Regions from separate parts of the Priestia sp. 179-F W1.4 NHS genome, predicted to be linked through region 2. Evidence: riboswitches for the same ligand, from Rfam matches in the RefSeq annotation. Region 2 holds a riboswitch; the other holds the start of a gene.
What was found. A riboswitch is a leader RNA that binds a small molecule or an ion and turns the genes downstream of it on or off. The one in region 2 is predicted to bind FMN.
Positions count from the first base shown of each region.

Region 1: it holds a riboswitch for FMN, as region 2 does, so the genes downstream of both, ACH0CI_RS02685 (ECF transporter S component) here and ribE (riboflavin synthase) in region 2, are expected to answer to the same signal.

Region 1 is NZ_JBIQFF010000001.1:519,340-525,799, forward strand. It holds gene ACH0CI_RS02670 (ATP-binding protein) at 1-54, shown strand, start outside; gene ACH0CI_RS02675 (peptidoglycan DD-metalloendopeptidase family protein) at 226-915, shown strand; gene serA (phosphoglycerate dehydrogenase) at 947-2,521, opposite strand; FMN riboswitch at 2,821-2,964, shown strand; gene ACH0CI_RS02685 (ECF transporter S component) at 3,119-3,694, shown strand; gene ACH0CI_RS02690 (ferredoxin) at 3,776-4,024, opposite strand; gene ACH0CI_RS02695 (YpbB family protein) at 4,282-5,331, shown strand; gene ACH0CI_RS02700 (RecQ family ATP-dependent DNA helicase) at 5,355-6,460, shown strand, end outside.
Region 2 is NZ_JBIQFF010000002.1:451,916-458,375, forward strand. It holds gene ptsG (glucose-specific PTS transporter subunit IIBC) at 1-259, opposite strand, end outside; gene glcT (glucose PTS transporter transcription antiterminator GlcT) at 530-1,378, opposite strand; gene ACH0CI_RS12830 (hypothetical protein) at 1,510-2,382, opposite strand; gene ribH (6,7-dimethyl-8-ribityllumazine synthase) at 2,765-3,235, opposite strand; gene ACH0CI_RS12840 (bifunctional 3,4-dihydroxy-2-butanone-4-phosphate synthase/GTP cyclohydrolase II) at 3,327-4,520, opposite strand; gene ribE (riboflavin synthase) at 4,537-5,196, opposite strand; FMN riboswitch at 5,475-5,625, opposite strand; gene ACH0CI_RS12850 (YkvI family membrane protein) at 5,733-6,460, opposite strand, start outside.

The sequences.
Region 1 (6,460 bases), on a different contig from region 2:
GTTGAAAGTGAATTAAATGAAGGAACAACTTTCTTTATCAAACTGCCAAAGTAAACACATGCTAAATAACAGTTTGTCTTCGGCTGAAATAATAAGAATAGCAAAGAGATGTGATTCATTGGAGAATCACATCTCTTTATTTTTTCTATAAACAAGTCTAAAAGAGAAGGAATTGGCATATAGTATGTTTTGTGTGCAATGATCTACATAGGAGGTTCTTTCTTCATGATTGACGTGTTAAGAAGAATATTGGTTGTATTAGTGATGGGATTATGTATAGGTCTTTTATTTTTGGGCGGGCAAATGGTAAAGGCAGAAGAGAAGCAGTGGGAGTGGCCGGTTGAAGGAGTCTTAACTGATATATTTGGTTCTCGTCACGCCAAACACTTTGGAATCGATATAGCAGCACCTGTTGGTACACAGGTGTATGCTGTTGCAAAAGGAGTGGTGAGCCGCTCTTATTATTCAAATACATACGGGCAAGTTGTTTTTATCAAACAAACGAATGGATACGAAACGGTCTATGCTCATCTAGAGAAACGACTTGTTGCAGAAGGAAATTCTGTAGCCCCAGGTCAAAACATTGGATGGGTTGGCAATACAGGACGATCTTCAGGTGCACATTTGCATTTTGAAGTTCATCAAGGAAGTTGGAATCCGGATAAAACCAATGCGGTAAACCCACTCGCCAAATTGGACAAGCAAAAACTATCGGCATACGTAAAAAACGATTTAGCTGCCACGGTTTTTCAGCAGTTACATCAGGCTTCTGATAACTGTATTCTTATCCATCAAGGAGATACATTATCTGAACTTGCGGCCAAATATGAAGTTGATGTGGAGCAGCTAAGAAAGTGGAATCATTTAGAGAACACCGCTTTAAATGCAGGACAAGTGTTAAAAATAAGTCCATAAAAAAAGAGCCGCTAAGGCTCTTTTTTCAATGTCACAACTCAATGCGCTGTATGGTCACAATTTCGCTTGTTTGTTTTAATGAATTGATGACAGAATCATCTAAAAGTTTATCAAACGTGAGCATCATAATGGCTTCTCCGCCTTTTTGCTTACGGCCCACTTGCATGGTAGCAATGTTAATACGTAAATCTCCAAGTACTTTCCCTACATTTCCAATAACTCCGGGCTGATCACTGTGACGGATATAAAGAAGATGTCCTTCTGGATAAAAATCAATATCAAACGAATCAATATTAACAATTCGAGGTCCATATCCTGCTATATAAGTGCCCGTAATCGTAAATGTACGCTGTTCGCCTGTTACTGTAACGTCAATTATATTAGAATATCCTTGCGTATCTTCCGATGTTTTTTCACCAAATGTAATTCCTCGTTCTTTGGCAATCATAGAAGCATTGACTTCGTTAACAGGTGAGTCAATACGATGGGTTAAAAAGCCTGATAACAAGCTCCGTGTAATATAAGTGGTTTCTAAATCCGTCACTGTACCTCCGTAGGAGATCGAGATATGCTGAACGGGTTCTCGCATGCATTGAGATAAAATAGCTCCCATTTGTTTAGTAAGGCTCGTAAACGGCTGAATTTTTTCAAAAACTTCTTTAGAAAGCGTTGGTAAATTAATGGATGAACTTACAGGATTACCTTCTAGAAAACGCAGAACGTCATGTGCCACGTCTTCAGCAACGTTAAGCTGGGCTTCTTTTGTAGAAGCTCCTAAATGGGGAGTTGTAATAACTTGATCAAAATGTAACAAAGGGTTATCAATCGGCGGTTCAACTTCAAATACGTCAATAGCTGCACCTTGAACATGGCCAATTTCTAAATAATGAACTAAGGCTTTTTCATCAATGATCCCGCCGCGTGCGCAGTTTAATAAAAATACACCCTTCTTTGTTTTGGCTAATGTTTCATGATTGAGCAATCCCTTGGTTTCTTTCGTAAGCGGAGTGTGTACGGTAATTACATCCGCTGCTGCTAGTAATTCATCCAGGGATAATAGTTCTACGCCTAGCTTTTCAGCTCGGGAAGAGGTTAAAAAAGGATCGTAAACGTGAACGCTCATATTGAAGGCTTTTGCGCGTTTAGCAAGCTCTGAGCCAATTCGTCCAAATCCGATAATGCCCAGGTGTTTGCGATTAAGCTCTGTTCCAACAAATGCTGAGCGGTTCCATTCGCGCGCTTTTACTGAAGCATTTCCTTGGGGGATATGCCGAAACAAGCTAGCCATCATAGCAAATGTATGTTCCGCCGTTGAAATGGTATTTCCGTTCGGCGCGTTAATAACGACAACCCCTCGTTTGGTTGAGGCTTCAATATCAATATTATCGACACCTACTCCAGCGCGAGCAACAATTTTTAAATTCGGCATTTTTGCCAGCAAATCCTCTGTAACCGTCGTAGCACTCCGTACTAAAAGCGCATCGTACGTATGCAAATCATTCTCAACTTCTTCAACTTTTTTTCGCGTAAGATTCACATGAGGAGCTTCAAGTAGTGGAGCAAGACCTTCATTGCTAATTGAATCAGCTACTAATACGTTATACATGACGTGAACATCTCCCTTGGATTTTACTATCATCAAATATTTGATAATTTACCATGTTAAAAAAATTCTGTCAATTATATTTTTTAAACTTTACAATTAGTTATCAAATACACAATTGTAAACGTAAAATTGAAACTATAAATATGTCATAATGCTGTTGGTTATGCACTTATTTCCTTATTTTACATATAAAACAGTAATGAAGTTTATAAAAGACATCAATTTAATAGGAATTAAAAAAACTTCTTTATTTACTTTTAATTCGAGATAACATATAATAAATTCATAATTAAATATTGGTCTATCTTCGGGGCAGGGTGAAATTCCCGACCGGCGGTAAAAAAACAAATTGTTTTGAGCCCGCGAGCTTATATGTAATACATACGAGCAGATTTGGTGAAATTCCAAAGCCGACAGTACAGTCTGGATGGGAGAAGGTGGAGGTTCAGCGTTCAAAACCTAATGTGATGAACGTTTATTAAATATGCCTGCCATGTCTCCTCTCAACGAATCATTTGTTGAGAGGTTTTTGCGTGGGGATATGAAGTTGAACCTTTCTTCTTTGAAGAGTGGATCACAAAGAAGGAGAGAGGCAAGATGCAACAAAGTAAGAAAACTCAAAAGCTGGTTATACTAGGAATGTTAAGCAGTATTGCTTACATTTTAATGATGATTAATTTTCCGATTCCTGGATTACCTCCGTTTTTAACAATTGATTTTAGCGAAATTCCTGCACTCGTAGCAGCACTTGTATTTGGACCTATGGCTGCTGTTATAGTAGAAGGAATAAAAAATTTATTGAATTATTTAATTCAAGGAAGTGCTACAGGGGTTCCGGTTGGTCAAGTGGCGAACTTTGTAGCTGGTTTACTGTTCGTTCTTCCTGTATCATATATGTTCCGTCGATTTAAAACAGCTAAAGGCGTAACGATAGGTTTGGTTACGGGTACGGTTGTAATGACGGTACTCATGGCTGTCTTAAATTATTATGTCTTTTTACCAGCGTATACAATCTTCTTACAATCGCCAGAAATGTCTAGTGAACAAGCGCGTCAATATATCGTTGCAGGTATTTTGCCGTTTAACTTAATAAAAGGAGCAGCAACAGGGGTTATTTTTGTCTTATTGTTTTCAAAAATGAAGCAATGGATCACGCGCCGCGTTGCTGTTTAATTCAATCGCTCTCCCGGGGAGAGCGATTTTTATATATAAAAAAACCTGCAGCATGTACTATACTACAGGTTTGTTCAATACTTATTCGAATTTATTAGCATCGCCTTCGAATTTTTCATCCGCTACGCGAATTGAATCCGTAGGGCAGCCTTCCATTGCATCCATCATATCATCTTCTAGATCTTCTGGAATTTCTACTACACCTTGGTTATCATCTAATGTTACGAATGCAATACCTTCATCATCATAATCATAAATGTCTGGTGCTGCTGCTCCGCAAGCGCCGCATGCGATGCAAGTATCTTTATCAACAATTGTATATTTTGGCATAACAAGACCTCCTGTAAAGTGTTCGAAAATTTCTCATTATATAATCTCTTCGCGAATCAAGAGTGAAATTTCTCCTTATTCATTGTAAAATGATTTATAAAACTTTTCAATAGAAAAGTCACTGAGAATGCTTATCAAATCAAGGTTTCTTCACTTATCCAAACGTTTTGATACATAAAGGAAAGAGCTAAAAAGCCTTTATCTCACATGCTATTGGTCACTTTTGGTACAATGAATGAGAAAGGAAGTTGACACCTTTGAATTATATTCAAGTTAGCATTTTATTTTGTATAAAACAGTTAAAAGGTGAGCGAACCGCCTATGGTATTTATCATTTATTAACAGGTAAAAAGTCAGCGCAAACAATTCAAGACGGAAAAATTTTTGGAATCTCTTTTCTTTTTCAGTCATTTTTTTACTTAGATAAACGGTCTTTTGAAACCTGCGTTGCATATTTAAAAGAACAGCAGTATATCGAAGAAACTGAAAATCAAAAGTATGTGATGACAGATAAGGGACGAACACGCCTTGAAGATGAACTGACGGCTCGGCCCTTTCATCCAGCTTTAGACGGATGGAAATTCGCAAGCAGTACTCAATTATTTTTAGCAAGAATCACTTTGTTCATTCAGACCTTATCAAACCTACAGTATTTTCAAAAAGGGTTTTTACCCATTTCCAAAAATCCTGAGGTCATTCAATGGGTCAAAACGTATATTATGTCTCAAAAGCAAACGCGTCAAGAGTTAGCCGCCGAGCTATTCAAAGAGCTCCGAACGTGCTTGAAAGATTGTACGGAACGGGATGCGTCTCTTTTTGTTTTGCAACTGACTGGATACGAAAGAGTAGGCTTTACAAAAAATCAGTTAGCATATCAATATGAACTCGATGAGCATTATGTGCATATTCAACTTTTAGGGGTTATTCATCATATCATTGAAAAAGTGAGTCAAAATAATGAAAGCTTTCATGTACTTTCTTCTTTTTTGCATGATCTATATTTAGAATTGCCTTTGACAAGCTCGACGTTAAAAACGTATAGCTGGCTTCAAAAAGGAAAGACGCTTGAAGAAATTGCTTATATAAGGCGTTTAAAAGAAAGTACAATTGAAGATCATATTGCAGAATTAGCTCTGTTTGTTCCATCTTTTTCAATCGATGCATACGTATCGCCTAAGCAGCAGGAAGAAATTATCTCGGCTTTTGAAAGTTTGCGTACAAATAAATTAAAGGCGATAAAGGAAGAAGTAAAAGACGACGTTACCTATTTTCAGATTCGTCTCGTATTAGCAAAACATTTTACCTGATACTAAAAAAAGTGGTGTTTGATGTGAAGATAGAACAACTTCTACAGAAACAATTTGGCTATAGCCAATTTCGACTAGGACAAAAAGAGATTATTCAAGATATTTTAACAGGTCATAATGTGTTAGCGGTTCTTCCTACAGGAACAGGGAAATCACTGTGCTATCAGCTCCCCGCTTATGTGTTGAACCGACCGGTGCTGATTGTATCTCCTTTAATTTCACTGATGGAAGATCAAGTTCAACAACTAAAGGCAAGTGGAGAAAAGAGAGTTATTGCCTTAAATAGTTTCCTACAACAAGAAGAAAAAAGACGGGCGCTAAAAGATTTAGCTTTTTATCGTTTTATTTATGCATCTCCTGAAATTTTGCAAAACGCTGTTGTGGTAGAAGCATTAAAACAGGCAAAGGTAGGCCTTTTCGTTGTGGACGAGGCGCACTGTATTTCTCAGTGGGGACATGATTTCCGTTTGGATTATCTTCAGTTAGGAGATATATGGAAGGAACTTGGCAGTCCGCTATGTCTGGCACTAACAGGAACTGCGACTAAGGAAGTAGTAGAAGATATTAAGCGCTACTTATCGCTGCCTGCTGTCAACGAGCACATCTATTCCATGAATCGAAGTAATATTGCGATGAAAGTTGATTTTGTTGCAAGTATTGAAGAGAAAAAAGAGAAGTTGCTGATGTACGTTAGTGAACTGCAAAGTCCAGGAATTATCTATTGTTCCAGCCGATCTTGGACAGAAGCATTAACACAGCTTCTAAAGGAAAATGGGATACAGCGAGTGCAGTATTACCATGGGGGAATGGAACCGAATGAAAGAATGCTTGTTCAACAGCAATTTTTAGAAAACCAGCTTGATATCATTTGCTGCACAAGTGCATTTGGAATGGGGGTTAATAAATCGAATGTTCGCTTTGTTATTCATTTTCATACACCTACGCAGCTAGAAGCATACGTACAGGAAATTGGAAGAAGTGGACGCGATCAGCAAAACAGTATTGCGATTTTACTTTATGCTGAAGGAGACGATGATTTTGCTCATTCTTTACTTGAAATTGAGCTTCCTTCTTCAGATATCATCTTATACTGCCTGTCGTATTTACGAAATCATGATCAGGCCATTCC
Region 2 (6,460 bases):
CACCACCGGCTAAACCAACGGCAACACCAACGGCAAACAATAGCGATAAGTTGTCAAATACGATTTGACCCGCCTGCGACAAAACATTTGAAACTAATTGAACCCAGTCTGCACCAAGTGCCGGTACTGCATCCAACAATGTAGGGTTTTGAAGCGCTGTCCCTACTCCAAGTAAAATCCCTGCTGCCGGTAAAATCGCAACCGGTAGCATAAGCGCTTTTCCGACTTTTTGTAATACTCCAAAAAGTTTTTTAAACATGGCGCTTACCTCCTTTTATATATTTAGTGTGCAACAAGCTATTTATTTGATACGTGAATCATTAACGCGCTTTCATAAAACGCTTTCTTTAACTAGAAAACTCATTACATTTTCCGGTGCTATGAGGCGAAGTCTTCAATGATTGCGCTTTCTTATAACAAAAAAAGGCATGAGGAAAAAGAAACGACAAATGGATATACTCATCCAATTACACATCGCTTCATTTCTCACTCATGCCTGATCGTATCAGTAACACGTATTGAAATGATTTTATAAATCCGTTTTTGTTATAAGTCGCTGCAAATGCATCGTTAAGTAAACTGCTTCTGCTTCATACACAGGTAAATGTAACGCTTGCTGCATTACTTTTATCACTTTCCAAGACACATTGTAACACAGAGGATATTCTTCTTTCAATAGCAAAGCAATTTTTTTTGGCTCTTCTATTTTTTCTCCTGTTTTTACTCGATCAATGGCAAAATGCAAATGACGAATCAACCTCATATAGTGTACAGATTCTTTGTCTACCTGCAGATGAAGCGATTCTTCAATCACATTAATAATCGTTTGAATAAGCTGCGAGTCTTGATTCACTTCTAACAGGTTTTTTTCAGTCAGCGCACTATGGATATGAAGCGCGATAAAACCAATCTCTCCTACCGGAAGCTGCACGCCTATTTTACGACTAATGATTTCTACCACTTCAGATGCGATCGTATATTCCTCTGGATATAAGGCTTTTGTTTCAAGTAAAAATGGATTTTTAAGACCCATCCCCTGCTGAAAACGTTTTATCGCAAAGGCGATATGATCTGTCAATGAAATGTGTATATGCTCATTCAAAGGGATACTAACGCGTTTTTGAATATGCGTTACAATATCATTCATCATTTCAATTACATCTTCATCCACCTGAGCTAAAAGCTGCTTGTACTGTTCTTGCTCTTCTTCACTCTTTAGCAAAAACATTTTTTCCACAGCTTTTGCATCGATTTCATCGCCTTTTTTCTTATTGAACCCTATTCCTTTCCCAATTAGCACAACTTCATCATAGGTAAGGTGTTTAGCAATTAATACATTATTATTAAGTACCTTTTCTACAAAAAAGGACTCTTTCACGAATCCTTCACTCCCCTGTTTCGGCTTTCTATTATTTGCTTTCCTATCTTACAAATAATACGTATAACCGTCAATTCATTTTTCTTTGTTTCAAATATTATTGAACTAAACTATTTGAGTTACGTATTATCTTAGTAGTTCTTCGCTGGAAACGCAACGTCTTTTTTACTCGTCCCATAACAATTTTTCATAATAAAACGTTGAAGCATAACGCTCAGAATGAATATACCCGCTTGTAAAAGCGTAAAAAGAACAAGTGAAGTGGTAATAGATACCAGCAAAATCCCATAGTGAATCAGCAAAATATCTACTATACGCAGCCCCGCTATAATGATCCCAGCTCCAATAAAAAATTCTTTGACTACACTCCAAACGAGGAGAATCGTAACAATACAAACATAAATCATCGTTGCATTTACCGAATCATGAGTAACCGACGCAAACCATCCCGTATAAAACCAATTATTATGAAAGTATGCTAACAGCAGAAACATAATAGTAGAAGTAATGGCGAGCATTCCCAGAAAAAATGTAGCATAATGCACAAATGTCATATACCGTTCTGTTAGCCATACATACCAAATCTTTGAAATACTAAAGCCTATAGTCATTAAAACGCCTGTATAAATTGTTTTCCACCAGTGATGTGTATAAATATCCCAGTGTAAAAATAATTCTTCAATCCCCATAAACATAGCGGAAATGATTAAAATATAGCGGAATTTTAATTGATAAGCAGCTACCACCATAGCCATGATTGGAAAAGCAAACGTTTGAGAAGTTAAGGACCCAAACAAATTATCAAAATATTCATTGGTCATAAAATCAGGATCGTACTCGTAACTTTCAAACAACACAAATACAACATACTCTAGTACATAAGCCATTCCAATGATAAAAAAAAGCAAAACGACTAGCTTTTTATCTTTTTTACGTATGAATACTGTAAGCAAAACGGCTGTGCTGATAATAATCAATGCAAAAAAAGCAGTATAATGAGGCATAGACGTCTCCCTTTTACGACCTAATTATTACTTAGAGTAAGACGTTTTAGCTAAATTATACATAGCTAGCTTCTATTCAAAAGAGATTGAGACATACTACATCAATCCAATCTAAAGGCGAACAAATCGGATACATGAGATAGTATGGATCGCTTGCTGCACTGCAGGTGATTTCCCTGCAAGGCTTCGCTTTCCCTACAGGAGCCTTCGCCCTGCTCTCCACTCAACAGTTAGAAGCCTACATACAGGAAACCTACGTTGTAATGTAACCCTAACCATGAAAAAATCCGAACGATTCATCGTTCGGATCTTCTTTCAACTACCATACTTTTGTTTCAGCCTCTTTTAACTCTTTAGCTTACAAAAACTAGAATACCCTCTATTATCCTTCAATCATTTTTGAAAGGTTGGCCATTTCGATAGCTGATGCTGCAGCTTCCCATCCTTTGTTTCCTGCTTTTGTTCCTGCACGTTCAATTGCTTGCTCAATTGTTTCAGTTGTTAATACACCAAAGATAATTGGTACGCCTGTTTGTAAGCTTTGAGATGCAACGCCTTTTGCTACTTCATTACATACAAAATCAAAGTGTGGAGTAGCTCCTCGAATAACCGTTCCTAGCGTAATAACCGCGTCATATTTTTTAGATTCAGCTAATTTTTTAGCGATTAATGGAATTTCATAAGCGCCCGGTACCCAAGCCACGTCTACATCTTCATCAGCTACGCCGTGACGTTTAAGCGCATCTTCTGCTCCACTAAGTAAACGCCCTGTAATAAATTCATTAAAACGCCCTACCACGATTCCAATTTTTAATCCTGTGCCAACTAAATTTCCTTCATATAAATGATTCATCTCTTGTTCCTCCTGCTAGTAGTAATATATAGTTATTTACATTTCTTTTCATGAATTAGCTTCATTTGTTATAACGAAAAAAAGTGTAAACTTATAAATGTAATAAGTGACCTAGTTTTTTAGCTTTGGTATCTAAGTATTTTTTATTGGCATCCACTGCCGGCATTTGAAGAGGCACTCTCTCTACCACTTCAAGGTCGTAACCTTTTAGCCCAGTAATTTTGCGAGGATTGTTCGTTAAAAGCTTCATTTGTTTGACTCCAAGGTCCTTTAAGATTTGAGCACCGATTCCATACTCTCGTAAATCCGCAGCAAACCCGAGTTTTTCATTCGCTTCTACGGTATCGTATCCTTCTTCCTGCAGCTTATATGCTCTTAGCTTATTTAATAAGCCAATACCTCTGCCCTCTTGACGCATATACAGCAGAATGCCGCGTCCTTCTTCTTCAATTTGCGTAAGAGCTGCGTGAAGCTGAGGACCGCAGTCACAGCGCTCAGAGCCAAACACATCTCCAGTCAAGCACTCGGAGTGAACCCGCACGAGAACGGGGCTATTATGATCAATATCACCCTTGATAAGAGCAACATGTTCTTTATTATCAAGTTTATTTGTATATCCTACAGCCTTAAAATCACCAAATGCCGTAGGTAAGCTTACTTCTACTTCACGGCTAATCAGCTGGTCATGTTTGCGGCGGTAGGCAATCAAATCTTTTATTGTAATCATTTTTAAATCAAATTGCTCTGCAATCTTTGTTAAATCCGGTACGCGTGCCATTGTTCCATCTTCATTCATGATTTCACAAATAACACCCGCAGGCTTTCCTCCTGCTAACAAGGCTAAATCAACAGCGGCCTCTGTATGACCCGCACGCTGCAGAACGCCCCCGTCTTTTGCAATCAACGGAAAAATGTGTCCTGGTCGTTGGAAATCACTTGCTACCGTTGCTTCATTTACAAGAGCCATAACGGTAGCAGAACGTTCGTATGCACTGATACCTGTTGTACTTGAAATATGGTCAATACTTACTGTAAATGCTGTTCCATGTACATCCGTATTGTTCGCTACCATCGGGTGAAGATTCAATTTATGCGCAATTTCTTCATTAACAGGTGTACAAATTAATCCTCTTCCATGAGTAGCCATAAAGTTAATAACCTCAGGCGTCGTTTTTTCGGCTAATGCAATAAAATCTCCTTCGTTTTCTCGATCTTCATCATCGCATACAATAACCACTTTTCCCTTTTTTAACTCTTCAATGGCTTCTTCTACTTTATGAAACATCTCTTTCACCTCACTGTTAATTTGTAAAACCATGCTGCTGCAATAAATCCTTCATATTACCTGAACGATTCGAGGCGCCAGGAGTTGACTTATTTGTCATCATCTGATGCATATATTTAGCTAACATATCGCATTCAATATTCACCTTGTCTCCTCGCTGTTTGTCTCCCACGACTGTGTGAAGCACCGTATGAGGAATAAGAGAAATAGTAAATGATTGGTTGCTGACATCAAAAATAGTAAGACTTGTTCCGTCTACGGAAACAGATCCTTTTAACATCATAAATTCACGAAGTTCAGGATCGACTTGAATTTCATAATAAAAGGCATTTCCTTTACGTGTTTTGCTTACAATGGTTCCAATTCCATCAACGTGTCCGCTGACGAAATGTCCTCCAAACCGGCCATTTGCAGCCATCGCCCGTTCTAAGTTAACACGTGATCCAATGGTTAGAAGCTGCAGGGTACTTGCTTTAATCGTCTCCGGCATGACGTCGACCGTAAATTCATTTTGAGAGTAAGCCGTTACGGTTAAACAAACGCCGTTAACTGAAATACTGTCCCCTAAGTTCACATCTTCTAACACGGTCTTCGCATCAATCGTAAGAACAATTGCTTCTGTAGCCTTTTGAATCCGTTTTATTTTTCCAATTTCTTCAATAATACCTGTGAACATTTTCTTCACCTGCTTTGGCGCTATTCCAACTTCTTATGCCGTTTTGAAATAGCAGCTGCTTTTTTTTCATATTTATCTTTCCCCCAACCACTGAAAATAAAAAAGCCCCTTGAACAAATGTCCAAGGGGTCGGCTGAGCTGAATCAGTTTTATCTATGCAAAATTCCGCTAATTGTATACGAAATAAACAGTTATGTTTTGTGTATGAAAACAAGGGTAGCTTTAAAAAAGGCAAACCTGTCCCTTATTAATACAACACAAAAAAACAACTGTGCTTCCTGATCCTTCTCCCATCCAGACTTTTACTGTCGGCTCTAGATTTTAACTAGATCCACCGCTAACATACATCGTATGAAAACGGGTCACGGGCTTAAAAGCATATGCTTTATCACCGCCGGTTGGGACTTACACCCGACCCCGAAGGATAATATATTCGACTGCTAGAGTCTTATTTGTTTTACATTATAGCAAAGTAAAATCGACTTGTCACATCATTTAACTTCGTTTTTTCACATCTGCTCTTCAAAATCCAGCTTTTAGCTTATTTTTTCTTTTTTAATACATAGCATCCATATAAAAGCTAGTCCAATATAGCCAAATATCGGATACAAAAACTCAAGAAGCTGAGCATATCCAAATTGCCCGATAATAAAGCATGCCAAGATAATAAACGCAAAAGCTTGTTTGTCATTCAGGGGAAGAAATGATTGAAGCTGTTTAGCGATTCCAAATACATTTCCAATCAATGTAGTAAAAATCTCGCCTAACACAACTACCGTAAATAAAACATTCACCCACGCTGAGATATTTTTAACAACGGCACTCATAGGAATATCAAGTTGAAATGAATAAGGCAAATTGGAAAGGGCAAGATGAGTAGAAACAAGCATAAACGTAAGTACACATCCTCCTATTATGGCCCCTTTTTTGATCACGCTCTTATCTTTCACGGAGCTTCCTAATGGAACTAAAACGGCCTGAGCCAAAGCTAGATTTAGGGAAATATATAAAAAGGGACTAACCGCCCACTTCCACTGTGTGACGAGCGTTAAGTCTGGCTTCGTTTGAATCAGTGAGAAATAGCTGACATTTGGCACAAAGATGATAAAAGCAAATGAAAGCATCATCGGCACAACAAGAGAATTAACCATTAAAATACCGTTAATTCCTCTTGCGATAAATATATAAGTTAAAACAATTGTACAAATCATCCCAACAGGAGGCCACAGCCCGAACTGTTCTTTTCCTATTGCCCCCGTACTCG